4 regions of the Shewanella sp. Actino-trap-3 genome follow, and region 4 is predicted to be linked to each of the others. Evidence: predicted binding sites of a transcription regulator. Region 4 holds the regulator's gene; each other region holds the start of a gene.

What was found. Region 4 encodes MetJ, which represses methionine synthesis genes. Its sites were predicted from a motif close to TAGACGTCTAGACGTCTA; they were not measured.
Region 1: metK (methionine adenosyltransferase) is a predicted target of MetJ. The motif match lies at 2,262-2,279, and genes of this name have one in related genera.
Region 2: metE (5-methyltetrahydropteroyltriglutamate--homocysteine S-methyltransferase) is a predicted target of MetJ. The motif match lies at 1,314-1,331, and genes of this name have one in related genera.
Region 3: msrA (peptide-methionine (S)-S-oxide reductase MsrA) is a predicted target of MetJ. The motif match lies at 1,821-1,838, and genes of this name have one in related genera.

Annotation. Positions count from the first base shown of each region.
Region 1 is NZ_PJCE01000001.1:4,085,087-4,088,618, forward strand. It holds gene CXF80_RS17785 (hypothetical protein) at 1-259, shown strand, start outside; gene CXF80_RS20555 (GNAT family N-acetyltransferase) at 278-958, opposite strand; gene metK (methionine adenosyltransferase) at 1,080-2,231, opposite strand; gene tkt (transketolase) at 3,005-3,532, shown strand, end outside.
Region 2 is NZ_PJCE01000001.1:2,254,155-2,257,686, forward strand. It holds gene metE (5-methyltetrahydropteroyltriglutamate--homocysteine S-methyltransferase) at 1-1,250, opposite strand, end outside; gene CXF80_RS09575 (LysR family transcriptional regulator) at 1,404-2,309, shown strand; gene CXF80_RS09580 (HDOD domain-containing protein) at 2,289-3,029, opposite strand; gene CXF80_RS09585 (TonB-dependent receptor) at 3,149-3,532, opposite strand, start outside.
Region 3 is NZ_PJCE01000001.1:1,070,684-1,074,215, forward strand. It holds gene CXF80_RS04560 (thiamine pyrophosphate-dependent dehydrogenase E1 component subunit alpha) at 1-445, opposite strand, end outside; gene astE (succinylglutamate desuccinylase) at 602-1,633, opposite strand; gene msrA (peptide-methionine (S)-S-oxide reductase MsrA) at 1,861-2,340, shown strand; gene trxB (thioredoxin-disulfide reductase) at 2,598-3,532, shown strand, end outside.
Region 4 is NZ_PJCE01000001.1:3,772,496-3,776,027, forward strand. It holds gene CXF80_RS16250 (DUF3373 domain-containing protein) at 1-186, opposite strand, end outside; gene CXF80_RS16255 (c-type cytochrome) at 337-666, opposite strand; gene CXF80_RS16260 (sulfite exporter TauE/SafE family protein) at 984-1,730, opposite strand; gene metJ (met regulon transcriptional regulator MetJ) at 1,806-2,120, opposite strand; gene metB (cystathionine gamma-synthase) at 2,330-3,499, shown strand.

The sequences.
Region 1 (3,532 bases), 310 kb from region 4:
GAGTGAGACGTTTGAGTGTGTTGCAGCTGATTTACAAGATGAAGATGATCCACAGTTGCAGCAGTCGGGATATTTTGTGTGCTGGCAACAAACGTGGTTATTTTGTGGGGTAACCAATGATTACCATGCAGCGATTACATTGTTTACCCAAGTCGAGCGGATTAATAAGGCGTCAATTTGTGTCAAAGTGGTGCCGGTAATGACCATGCAGCAAGTATCGTTTATGTGTGTTGAAACGGCGCATTTTGACCATTGTTAACTGAGCATCACCCCGTATTTATGGCGCTGTCACTTCAGCGTCATGGAGTTGCATTATCACTAATGGCCGTTGTTCACTGTGATATCGATGATATAACTGCATTATCTCTGCCGGTAACCTAGCAAACGCACTCGGATCTATCACCACAAAGTGCTGCCGTTGATATAAGTCAATTAACCAGGGGTGGGCAAATAAGAAGCAATGTCTACTCGTTAATTTGGGTGCGATAAATTGCAATAACTGACTTGAAAGTTGTTGGCCACGATAGTGAGGATGGACTAATAATCCACTTATCAATTGATATTGGCCTATCGGTTTAATTCTTATTGCGGCAACGATTGTTTGCTGGTTTAAGTCTGTGCTATCTGTGTCAGAAGAGTGTAGGTGATGAATCACAGCAACCGCTTCTTTTTGGGCTAATCGAGCATAGGGCATATGCTGACGATAAAATAATTTGATTGCAGACCACGCTTTTATAACAGAAAGTTTACTGGCACAGTGCTTGATAGCCGTGAGTTCAATCGCAGTCGGATTAGTTACACTCGGGTTAGTTGCAGTCGGATTAGTTGCAGTCGGATTAGTTGCAGTCGGATTAGTTGCACTCGGGTTAACCGCAATGGATTTAGTCGCAACAGATGGCTGGTGGTTTGCCGTTATCTTTGTGTCTAGCCAAGTGGGGTGATACATAACGTGAGCCATTTGTGAGATCAAATAATTGTCTAATAAATCAGATAAAATAAAACCGCCAATGGCGGTTTTTTTTTTGATATCGTTTTGCTTAGCCTAAAGTCGCTAGGCTAAGACGATATTCGTTTCTTCATTATAGCCCTGCATCAGCCCGAAGCATTTCAGCTTTATCCGTTGCTTCCCAAGGGAATATATCGCGACCGAAATGACCATAAGCGGCTGTTTGTTGGTAGATTGGACGTGCCAAATCTAGCATTGCCGTTAAGCCATATGGACGTAACTCAAAGTGTTGACGAACCAATTTGATTAACACTTCTTCAGACACTTTACCGGTACCGAATGTTTCAATACTGATAGATGTTGGCTCTGCCACACCAATGGCGTAAGACACTTGAAGTTCACAGCGATCAGCAAGGCCAGCCGCAACAATGTTTTTAGCCACATAACGTGCAGCGTAAGCGGCACTTCGATCCACTTTAGATGGGTCTTTACCAGAGAATGCTCCGCCGCCATGACGGGCCATTCCGCCGTAAGTATCTACGATAATCTTACGTCCGGTTAAACCACAATCACCAACAGGTCCACCAATTACAAAGCGACCGGTAGGATTAATAAAGTATTTAGTGTCTTTATTTAACCATTGTGCCGGTAATACAGGCTTGATGATGGTTTCCATTACCGCTTCAATCAAATCAGCTTGTTTCACGTCTTCACGATGTTGCGTTGACAATACAATCGCATCGATACCGATGATTTTGCCATCGTCATAGGCAAACGTTACTTGGCTTTTCGCATCTGGGCGTAACCAAGGTAGGGTGCCATCTTTACGCACTTCAGACTGACGCTTAACTAATTTGTGCGCGTAAGTGATCGGTGCAGGCATCAATACATCGGTTTCATTGCTGGCATAGCCAAACATTAAGCCCTGGTCACCCGCGCCTTGTTCAGCCGGATCTGAGCGATCAACACCTTGATTAATGTCTGGTGACTGTTTGCCAATGGCGTTCAGTACAGCACATGAATCAGCATCAAAACCCATATCCGAATTGGTGTAACCGATTTCGCGCACGGTTTTACGGGTAATTTCTTCAATATCTACCCAAGCAGAAGTGGTGACTTCGCCGCCCACTAATACCATACCGGTTTTAACATATGTTTCGCACGCAACACGAGCTTTTGGATCTTGCTCAAGTATTGCGTCTAATACCGCATCAGAAATCTGATCGGCGATTTTATCTGGATGACCTTCTGAGACAGACTCAGAGGTAAACAAGTGCTTTGCCATAATAGGAAAATCTCGTTGGTTGCATTTGAATATACGTCTAGACGTCTATTTTAGTCGAAATCGAATCTGATAACACCCCCCCTATACGAATTTAACTTTATAATTGTGCAGTGATGCATGAATATTTTATATTCAAAATAACTATTTTTAGCTTCGTTGCTAATTAACTAATTGATTATAAATAATTTTAGATTTTTTTATAGTTTTTTATAATCACTTTAGTGCCAAAAATTGAACAATATCAGGGTTGATTATTAGGCTTTAAATGGCGATATAAGGTTATGTTTGACTGATATGGCGCTGTTTTCAAGCTCGACTGTCAATAAATAATGACTTAGCTCATCAATGCCCTTCATTGGTATTTGAGCATATGGCTAGGTACTAGGTCGCTTCGCTGCTTGATGCTATAAAATCTTAGCAGCGAAGCGGTCCCTATTCCTGAGATGACAAGCGGTGACGAGCGATATCAAGAGATGATAAGCCACGAGCCTAGGTGCTAGACCGCTCTATCCGTGAGCGCAGCGTTCGCTTGTTATCTCTTGTTATCGTTTCTGAAGCTGTCCCTAGTAGGACTGAGTCCGCTCCTAGCAGCCGCAGGCGCTCTATTTCTAGACCCTTGAACTGGGTCAATTCTGGACATGCACAATCCTGTCTTTCGAGGTCGTTTGGGTATAAATATGCAATGTGAGAAATTTTAATTTGCGTCACATCGCCTAGTAGGGGAAAATATGACTTCACAATTGTCAGCTACTCACAAACAAGCAGGAGAGAGCATGTCATCTCGTAAAGTACTCGCTAACGCCATTCGCGCCCTAAGTATGGATGCGGTTCAAAAAGCCAATTCTGGTCATCCAGGTGCCCCTATGGGTATGGCTGATATTGCCGAAGTGCTATGGAATGATTTTCTAAAGCACAATCCAACTAATCCTAACTGGGTCGATCGCGATCGTTTTGTACTATCAAACGGTCATGGCTCTATGCTTATATACTCTTTACTGCATTTATCGGGTTATGAATTGCCAATTGAAGAGCTAAAAAAATTCCGTCAATTACATTCAAAAACCCCTGGTCATCCAGAATATGGTTACACCCCTGGCGTTGAAACCACAACCGGTCCTTTAGGCGCGGGGCTCAGTAATGCTATTGGTATGGCAATTGCTGAAAAAACCTTAGCGGCTCAGTTTAATCGCCCTGGTCACGAGATTGTTGATCACTTTACCTACTGTTTCTTAGGCGATGGTTGTTTAATGGAAGGTATTTCTCACGAAGCCAGTTCATTAGCGGGCACATTGGGTCTTGGT
Region 2 (3,532 bases), 1.5 Mb from region 4:
CTGTCACGTTCAAAATCATCCGCGGTTAACTGCGACACACGTTCAACAACCTGTTGATTAGCTGCTGCAGCTTTTGCCAAGCGGCGTTGCTGGCAACGATCAATAATCGCTTGGCTAGTTGCTGAACCTTGCCCAACGATTAATTGATAAATTTCGTTAAGTTCAAATAATTTTTGTTTCGCAAAAGCTAATTGGCCAAGTAATGGCGTAATTAATTGGCTTTCAACCTCGACATCCACAGGACAATGCAACAATGAACATGAAGGTGCAATCCACAAACGATCGCCTAACCTGGTCGCTAATTCGGTCACTTTATCAGCAATCAAATCAACATCAGCAGCCCACACATTGCGACCATTAACCACTCCGACAGAAAGTACCTGTTGACTAGAAAGCGCATTAACAAACACATCAAGCTGTTCTGGCGCGCTGACTAAATCAAGATGTAGTCCCTCAACCGGTAATGCACTCACCAATGCTTGATGATGGGCAATAGAACCGTAATAACTGGCGAGTAAAATATTTAGAGATGCTGGCTTTTGTTGCGCTAACGTTTGATAACTTTGACGAATAGCTTGCTGCCACTCATCGGTTAAGTCTGCCGCTAATACCGGTTCATCAAATTGCACCCAACTCACACCTTGGGCTGCAAAACGAGACAAAATTTGCTGATAAGCAACCAGTAACGGCGGTAATAACACCAACTTATTAAACTCAGTGAGGCTTTTAGATAAGTATAAATACGTCACTGGACCGAGCAGCACAGGTTTTGCTTGATGACCTAATTGCTGCGCTTCTGTAACATCATCAAACAGTTGGTCGTAGGCTATTTCGAACGCTTGATCAGCGCTCAATTCTGGCACTTGATAATGGTAGTTAGTATTAAAAAACTTGGTCATTTCTGCCGCACACGCATGTTGGCCGGTTTGCGAACGGCCACGAGCCACGCGAAATAAGGTGTCAATATCGACAGGGGCTTGGCTGCCATCAGCTTGAGTGACCCGATGACGAGCGGGGATCACATTTAAGGTCGCACTCAGGGTTAACACTTGGTCATAATAAGCAAAATCCCCTACAGGCAGTAATTCAACACCTGCATCTGCTTGCCACTGCCAATGGGTGCGTTTTAATTCACAGGCAACGTTTTTCAACTCCGTTAATGTGGCTTCACTGCGCCAATAGCGTTCTAAAGCAAACTTCAATTCACGCTGACGTCCTATGCGAGGAAATCCTAAACTTGAAATTTTCATACTGTTTTCCTTTTCATTAAGCAAAAATTTATACCATTTATGCAGAAAATTTGCATAGGCGTCTGGACGTCTAGAAGTTTATTGTGTTATTCTGTTGTCAAGCAATCGAATTGATTTCATCAAATAGTTGAGCAAGATTCATGTGGAGAGAAAATGATAGAGCTTAGACACCTTCGTACCTTGATGGCGTTAAAGGAAAGTGGCAGTTTAGCGGGTGCGGCTAAAAAACGATTTGTCACCCAGTCGGCGCTTTCTCATCAAATAAAAGAGTTAGAGACACGGATTAACTCAAGTATTTTTGTTCGTAAGAGTAAGCCGTTAACCTTTACTCATGAAGGCTCACGTCTGCTGAATTTAGCAGAAGAAATCTTACCGAAAGTGATTGCAACCGAGTCGGATCTTAAACGCGGTTTAGAGGGTGAAAGCCAACAGCTTAAGCTCGGCATTGAATGCCACAGTTGTTTTCGTTGGTTAATGCCCGTTATTGAGCAATTTAAGCAACATGCGCCAGCGGCTCAAATTGATATTTCAAGTCGTCACTTATTTGATTCACTCAATGCATTGCAGACGGGGAGTTTAGACATAGTGTTAACCTCAGATCCAGTGCCGGGACACAGCGTCGCTTACCAGCATCTATTTGATTTTGAAGTTAAATTAATTGTAGCCAGTGATAACGCATTAGCTCAACAAGCGTTTGTAACGCCAGCCCAATTGGCAAAGCAAACCTTAATTAGTTACCCCGTGCCGTTAGCGCGTTTAGATATATACAAACACTTTTTAGAGCCCGCGGGTATTGAACCTGGCGAGCAAAAGCAGTGTGATTTAACCTCAATGTTATTGCAGCGTGTTGCCTGTAATGACGGCATAGCAACCCTGCCAACTTGGTCTATCAGAGAAAGTCAGGGGCTGAATCTTACTGCGGTTAAATTAGGGGCAGAAGGACTAAAACGTCCATTGTTTGGTGCTTATCGCCGCGATGCCACTAATGCAAATTTAATCCAAAAGTGGCTCGAACTTGTAGCAAATGAAGGCATAATACTACAGCGGGTTGATCAGTAATTGTCGTTTAGATAACACGCGTCGAAGCACAAGTCCTGGAGAATCAGGGTTTTGTGTTTGGCGTAAGTTATGGGCAATTAAAAATTCATCGCGTAAATCATCATCCAAACCTAATGACTCAAATGCATCAAGTGATAACTGTTGTTGTTGCTTATCAATCAGTGATTTTATTACTGTCAATGATACGGGCCGAGATAACTCAGCATTTAAATAAGCAAAAGCCGTTAGCGCAATCACCTGACCAAACACACTAAATAATGCTAATGTTTGCATTTCATCCGCATCAATTTTAGTACCAACACCGATTTTATTATCTTCACGTAACTGTACTATACAATCCATCGCAATTATTTCATTTAAGGCCCAATAGCCTTGGACTAATTTTTTGTACGGTTCTGAAAGCTCATCAAGCCGTTCTTTAAGATAAAACGAAAACGCATAACGATAGATGTTCACTTGGCCTAAACGGATTAAGGCATCCTTGACACTTCGGCTTTTGGTCGATATCACCCCTGCTGTTTGTGCGGTATTACTGCGCAACAACAAATGGGCTGCCAACGCAGGGTCGGCAGACACTGTGTCGATAACAACTCTAATATCAGCTTCGTTAATCAAGGCTTTTTTTAATGGAAGTAATATGCCACGACGACCAATGACCTGTTCTTCATTGCCAATAATAGCTTGAACTTGAGTAAAAACTTGTTGCTCAAGATTAGTCATATCTATCGATTACCTTTTTAAGAATAAACACGCTATAAATTAATTTAACGATATATTAAAACGAAAGCCAGTAATAGTTTACTGGCTTTTATGGGTAACTATTTATTAAGCCAAATTATCTAGAAACGATAACCCGCAGTCAGTCTAATTGAGCGACCCGTACCAGAATAATAACCACTGCCAAACGCAGAGTAATAACCGGTACCAACATAGTCTTCATCAAGTAAGTTATCAACACGTAAACTGCCATTCCAACCAGCATGAGCATAGTTTAATGCAAGGTTGGTTAGCACGTAGTGGTCTAACTTATCACCGATATTACTGTTATCGCCTTCCATATAGCGCTCACCCGTATAAACACCTTCAACAAATGCTTGCCAATGATCGGCAAAGTCATAGCTCATGTAAGCCTTACCCGAATGCTTAGCCACCCAAGATAACGCTTTGCCGTCGTTTTCACCTTGAGTGAACTCTGCATCAATATAGTCGTACGAAGCACCTAG
Region 3 (3,532 bases), 2.7 Mb from region 4:
TCAGTTCACGGCTGCCGTAATGGATCGGCATTTGACGACCTTTACCTAAATCTTTTTCGTTACTGAACATTTGGTTCATAAATTGTTCAGTCGTAAAACCGCGATACCGCAATGATGCGTGTTCACGATATTGAGCCAAAATGACGTCATCTTTATCTAACGCGGCGGTACTGCCTATAATTGAGGCTTCTTCACCGGTACAGGTCATGTAAAAACTAATACGCCCTTGACGCTGTGCACCCAACATACGCTCGTCTAATACGCGTGTAAAAATACACGTATCAAAGATTTTATCAGCCAGAGCCTTGTCGATTACCGGTAAAACCGCGTTTTCATACGTGGTGCCATCGGCTTGCAAAATACGCAAAATGGGAATGTGCAATGACGCTTTGTCTAAGAAGCTGACACGGTGCACTGTTTCATTGGTCAGTGGTGCGTTGCTCATATTATGCTCTTGTTATTGTTGAACCATGTTCAATATAAACACGGCTCTATTTATACTATGCTAGTAGACATTACGTTAACGTAAACTACCTATCAATACTTACTCTAACGGTAAATGCATTTTACTCACGATTAACATGTATATATTGCTTTACGGCTATACGATTGACTCATTCGGTGCAGGCACTAAACATAACACTGTACGCTGCCCTATCGGCACATTCGCATTAGGAAACACAATCGCTTCTTGTGGGTGTTCTACTTTAATCTCTACACCACCTTCGGTCGCTAGCACTTCGCCCTCGCTAAAGGCACTGAAGTTTTCGGCATCACCGGCAAAGCTAAAGGCAAAGTCTTCAACATGCTTATTGATCGAGCGAGACACCTTATATAAGTTGACCTTGGAAGAGTCGAACTCAACAGGCGCTAACGCAGTTTCGGTGATCAGCTTTTCAAGCATAGTATGAGTTTGAGTAAAACGACTCATGTCATTTTGCCCAAATGGCATCACCTTACCTAATTCAACCGTGAAGGCATCTGCTTGAAATTGCTGTGACGAATAATAACTAAACGTCGTTGTGGGTTCATGATGAAACAACATGGTATCAACACCACATGCCGCTAAAAACATGATTTGCTCCGCGCTAAAGGCTCGCCCTGGTCGGTATGGATAAATAGCAAATTTTTCATGCTTTGATGCGCGGATGGCGGTATGTAAATCGTAATGTATGCGTTGATGTTCGCTATTGGCGTTAAAAAAGTCGGCGACATGTTGCTCTAATGCTTTGGCGCGGTGACGTTCTGGATGAGTTAAACCCTCACCTTTTGAGTGCGCGCCACTGAACAGACGGTTCATGTTTTCGTGAATAAAACGGGTTCGATTAATGATGGCCGCAGGATTACCTATTAAGAATAAACACCGCTGTTTAGCGATAATTTTCTCACTCAACAAATCATGAATAAGTTGATTACACATTTCAATTGGCGCGGTTTCATTACCGTGGATAGCACTGGATAGTACAATGTCTTTGGTCGAATTTTGGCTCGGGGTAAACACAATGACACCCGTGTCGAGTACATCAACATGAGTATGTGTCCCTAACATAAAATCAAAAAAGCCATCTATTTTGTCGGGATTGGCTAAAGTGTAAGCTAAAAAATCTTTTTCTTTCAGTAGATTAGATAACACAAACAACTCCTTGTATGCTTTATTATGCGGCATGATTAAGTTAGCCATTGTGCACCACTTAACATTAATTGCCTGTTTTTATCGGCGGATTCTAACATAGCCAAACATTATTTTATTGGTGGCATATGTTAGATTTATTTATTAATAAAAGTTTGCTTGCAAAACATCTCAATATTCAACACAATTATAGCCATCTAGACTTCTGTAAATTATTTTAAGGGTATGTCATGGCGTTAGCAACATTTGGTGCAGGTTGTTTTTGGGGTGTTGAATATTTTTTCCGTGACATTAACGGCGTCAGTAACGTAACTTGTGGCTACATGGGTGGCCAAGACAGTGCGACAACATATAAAGAAGTCAAAACCGGTTCAACCGGTCATGCTGAAGTGGTACAAGTTGAATTTGACCCGCAAGTAGTCAGTTTTGACGATTTATTGGACGTGTTTTGGCAGAACCATAATCCAACCATGTTAAATATGCAGGGCGGCGACATTGGTACCCAATATCGAAGTACTATATTTTTCCACGATAAACAGCAAAAGGCCGAAGCTGAAAGCTCTAAGCTGGCGCTAGCGCGCAGTGGTAAATGGGGACAGCGTCATATTGTGACCGAAATTGTACCAATACAAACATTTCACATTGCCGAGGAATATCATCAAAATTATTTAGAAAAAAATAATTTACCAACATGTCACTTGGTTTATTAATCCCGTTGAGCAGATATAGGGGCTGTTTATAATTTAAATTTGCCCTGCTTATAACTGAATACAGCTCCATTTATCGGTAAATATTACTTTTTACAATAAGTGATTCGCTTTAGGCTAGTTCGCTTGCCTAGAACCAGTTATTGACATAATAGATAACCCCAATCGATTTCTTACACTCAACTTCACTTTACCCGCCGTAGTAAATTCCATACAATCTCATTCATATTGCTTAGGGCATGTTATCGGAGAACAAAATCATGAGTGAAGCTCGTCACGTTAACCTACTAATTTTAGGTTCTGGCCCTGCCGGCTATACCGCTGCAGTTTATGCTGCACGTGCTAATTTAAAACCTGTGATGATCACAGGCATGCAGCAAGGTGGGCAATTAACCACGACTACTGAAGTTGAAAACTGGCCAGGCGATGCAGAAGACTTAACCGGCCCAGCATTAATGGAACGCATGCAAAAACATGCAGAAAAGTTTGATACTGAAATTATTTTTGACCACATCAACGAAGTAACCTTAACTGAGCGCCCTTTTCGTTTAAAAGGCGATAATGGCGAATTTACTTGTGATGCATTAATTATTGCTACTGGTGCTTCAGCTAAATATTTAGGGCTTCCTTCTGAAGAAACCTTTATGGGTCGCGGTGTGTCAGCGTGTGCGACTTGTGATGGCTTCTTTTACCGTAACCAAAAAGTTGCAGTGATCGGTGGTGGTAACACCGCGGTTGAAGAAGCACTTTATCTAAGCAATATTGCTTCTGAAGTTCACTTGGTTCACCGCCGTGACAGTTTCCGTTCAGAAAAAATTCTGATCAACCGTTTAATGGACAAAGTGGCTAACGGTAATATCATTTTACATCTCGACCAAACACTTGAAGAAGTCACTGGTAACGAAATGGGTGTAACGGGTCTTAAAAAGAAAAGTACTAAAGACGGTTCAGTAACTGATTTAGACGTTGCGGGTGTATTCATCGCCATCGGTCACAGCCCAAATACGGGTATTTTTGCTGACCAATTAGAAATGAGTCATGGTTACTTACAAGTAAACAGTGGCTTACAAGGTAATGCGACTCAAACTAGCATTGAAGGCGTGTATGCTTGTGGCGACGTAATGGACCAACATTATCGTCAAGCTATCACATCAGCCGGTACCGGTTGTATGGCTGCATTAGATGCAGAGCGTTT
Region 4 (3,532 bases):
GACTCTATCTAAGGCCGTATGACGCTCGGTTTTGTCAACCCGCGAGCTTAAGTAGTCAAGATCATCGGTAACGCTGGCAAGTTGTTGTTTCAGGTCGGCAATTTTTTGCGAATCAGTGTCTGCCGCTAGGCTTGCACTACTCATAAAAAGAGCGTTGGCAACTAATATTGAGATGAGAGTTCTCATGGTATTTCTCTCCGTTAATTACCAAATGGTCAGTTCAATTTGGCAATTTTTTGGTGTAAGTTTCCCTGAGGCTAAGCCCCACTATTTTTTTCGGTTTGTTTATTGGCTGATATTTTCGCTTAGGACGAAAAGGTGCTCAGCATTGATGATTTAACCGCAGGTTGCTGGTTGGTCTGAATCAGCTGCGTGATCATACAAAAACTGTTGAATGTCTTTCAGGTCTTTTTCTGATAAGGCTTCAAAAATGGCGGGTTTAGCTTTGTGCATGTCACGGGTAAAAAATCGATCCCACTGGCTCATGGTTTTTGTCATTGGAGTGAGTTCTACGCCTTCACTATTGACACTGTGGCACGCTTTACATTCTTTTTTGTACAGGTGTTTGCCTTTTTTAGGGTTACCACCATCGGCTGCCATTACTTGGCTACCGAGTGATAATGCAATGGCGATTGCGATACCAAGTTTAACGTATGTGTTCATCATTTTATCCTCTATAAGGCTTTTTATGGTTGGTGTGTTTGCAAACTTATGTCTATTTCTTTGCTGTAAAGAATGTTACCTAAAAGTAGGTACTGTTAATTTGAAGTAGATCATATTCATGAGAAAAATCTAATTGAAAAAAAGTTAATTGAAAAAAATCTAATGAACAACTGTGATGCAGATCTATTGTGCAGAGGATAAAATTTTGTTAGGTAACATGGTACTAGGTAATGATAGATGTTCGGCCACATATAAGAATGTGTTGTTGTTTATGTCTGAATCGTATGCGATAAAAAAAAGGGGCTGTTAATAGGCAGAGATTAATTAGCAGAGATTAATGTGTTGACCGACATGATGACCAATATTGTTGCGCTAATGCTACATAATATTAATGTCGCCATACGGGTTTTGTCTTTATCGATGCGGCCAATTAATCGGCCAGCGACAAGGTAGCCCGCAATCACTGAAGGCAATAACAACAGTGATAACCATAAGTGCTTGAGCTCTACTAAGCCAACAACAGCTAGAATAGCTAGCGCAATTAATGAGCTAAACACGAAAAATGCTGATAATGCGGCGCGAAATTGACTGGCATCTTTGCCTGCAAGCAATATAGCCATTGGTGGACCTCCAATGGCAGCGATATTAGCAAATATGCCCGAAAATACCCCGGCGATAAATAAACTGCTGCGATTTATTGGTGCGGTAACGCGATAGGTACTCAGGATCACGGCAATAAACACAATAGCCGCAATAATTAAGCCTAATATGGGTTGGGGCGCAAACAATAATAATCCAGCACCTAAGAATCCCCCAGGAATACGGCCTAATAGCGCATATTGCAGACCATTAAACTGTAAGTGTCCGCGCTCTCGAAAAAGTGTCATGGCAGAGATAGCAAAACCCATGACAATAATAGGCACTGGGACTAATTGAGGATTAACAATGTACAGCAGCGGGCTGGCAACAACGGCTAACCCAAAACCAATTAAGCTTTGGGTTAGTGCGCCAAAAAATACGATAACTGATGCCAGTATCAAGGTTGTTGGATCGATAAATGGCATCATAAATTCTCGTTAAAAACATCACTGCTTCTTAAAAGGGCAGTTTAACAGTTTGTGAGGTAATCACTAACCAGTGAATTATTCGAGCTCTTCCCACTCGATCCCCATATCATCCATTAATTTTTTCGCTTCACTTGGAATGCTGTCAGGTTGATCTTTTGATAAATCAATATCATAAGGCAAAGGTTGACCTGTGTACGCATGCAAAAATGCTTCGCACAGCAGTTCACTGTTGGTTGCATGACGCAGATTGTTTATCTGGCGTCTGGTACGCTCATCTGTCAGTATTTTTAGTACTTTTAGAGGTATAGAAACTGTTATCTTTTTTACTTGTTCACTTTTTTTGCCGTGTTCGGCATATGGGCTGATATATTCGCCATTCCATTCAGTCATTAACTTACCCTTAACGATAAATACGGTGCAGATTTTAAACCGTTACACTCTCTAGTCAAATTATTGCGAATATTTAATCTCGATGCAAATAGATTTCTTGATGTTTAGACGTCTAAGCGTCTATTTTTGTTGACGGATGAAGATCTCTTCGGTAGATTTAGACGTCTAGACATCTCTTTGTGTGTTTGTGACATTTTTAGGAGTCAATTATGACTAAGCATCAAAGCGCCACATTGGCCGTTCGCCAGGGTATTGAAACAGACACACAGCATGGCGCCATAGTGCCCCCAATTTATTTATCAACCAATTATTCCTTCGATGGTCACAACAATCCGCGCGAGTTTGATTACAGCCGATCGGGTAATCCGACCCGCTGTATTTTAGGTGACGCGCTGGCCAAACTTGAGCAAGGTGCAACAGGCGTAGTGACCTGCACCGGCATGGCCGCCATTACCTTAGTGACTAGCTTACTTGGTCCAGATGATTTATTAGTGGTGCCGCATGATTGTTATGGTGGTAGTTATCGCCTATTTACGCATTTGGCTAAAAAAGGTCAATTTAAGTTGTTGGTTGTTGATCAAACTGATGCACAAGCATTGAACCAAGCCATTGCCCAAAAACCGAAAATGGTCTGGTTAGAAACGCCATCGAATCCACTGCTGCGGGTGGTCGATATTAGTGCTATTAGCCGAGCCTGCCATGATGTCGGTGCGTTAGTGGCGGTAGATAACACCTTTTTATCGCCAATATTACAACAACCCTTGTTATTGGGTGCTGACATTGTTATTCACTCAACCACTAAATACATTAATGGTCACAGTGATGTGGTGGGTGGCGCTGTGGTGGCTAAAGATGCTGAAATGGGTGAATTATTGCATTGGTGGTCAAATACGTTAGGGTTAACGGGATCTGCTTTTGACAGTTACTTAACCTTGCGTGGCTTGCGCACTTTAGCGGTGCGAATTCGTGAGCATCAGCGTAATGCGCAAAAAATTGTTGCGTTATTGAGTGCCAGTGCTGTGGTGTCCAAGGTGTATTATCCGGGATTAAAAGACCATCCTGGTCACGACATTGCGGCAAAACAACAACAAGGCTTTGGCGCGATGTTAAGTTTTGAGTTGTTCGGTGGTGAAGCTGAAGTGGAGGCATTTTTACAGGCATTATCCCTGTTTAGTATTGCGGAAAGTTTAGGCGGAGTGGAAAGCTTAGTCGCTGTTCCGGCCACGATGACCCACAGAGCGATGGACCCACAAGCAAGGAAAGAGGCTGGTATTAAAGAGACTTTATTGAGATTATCGGTTGGCATTGAAGATGCTGAGGACCTTGTGGCCGACATTAAAGCTGGCTTAGCTGCTGTTAACGCGATTAAATCAGCTTAATTTGGCTTAATTTGGCTTAAATTAGCTTAATTC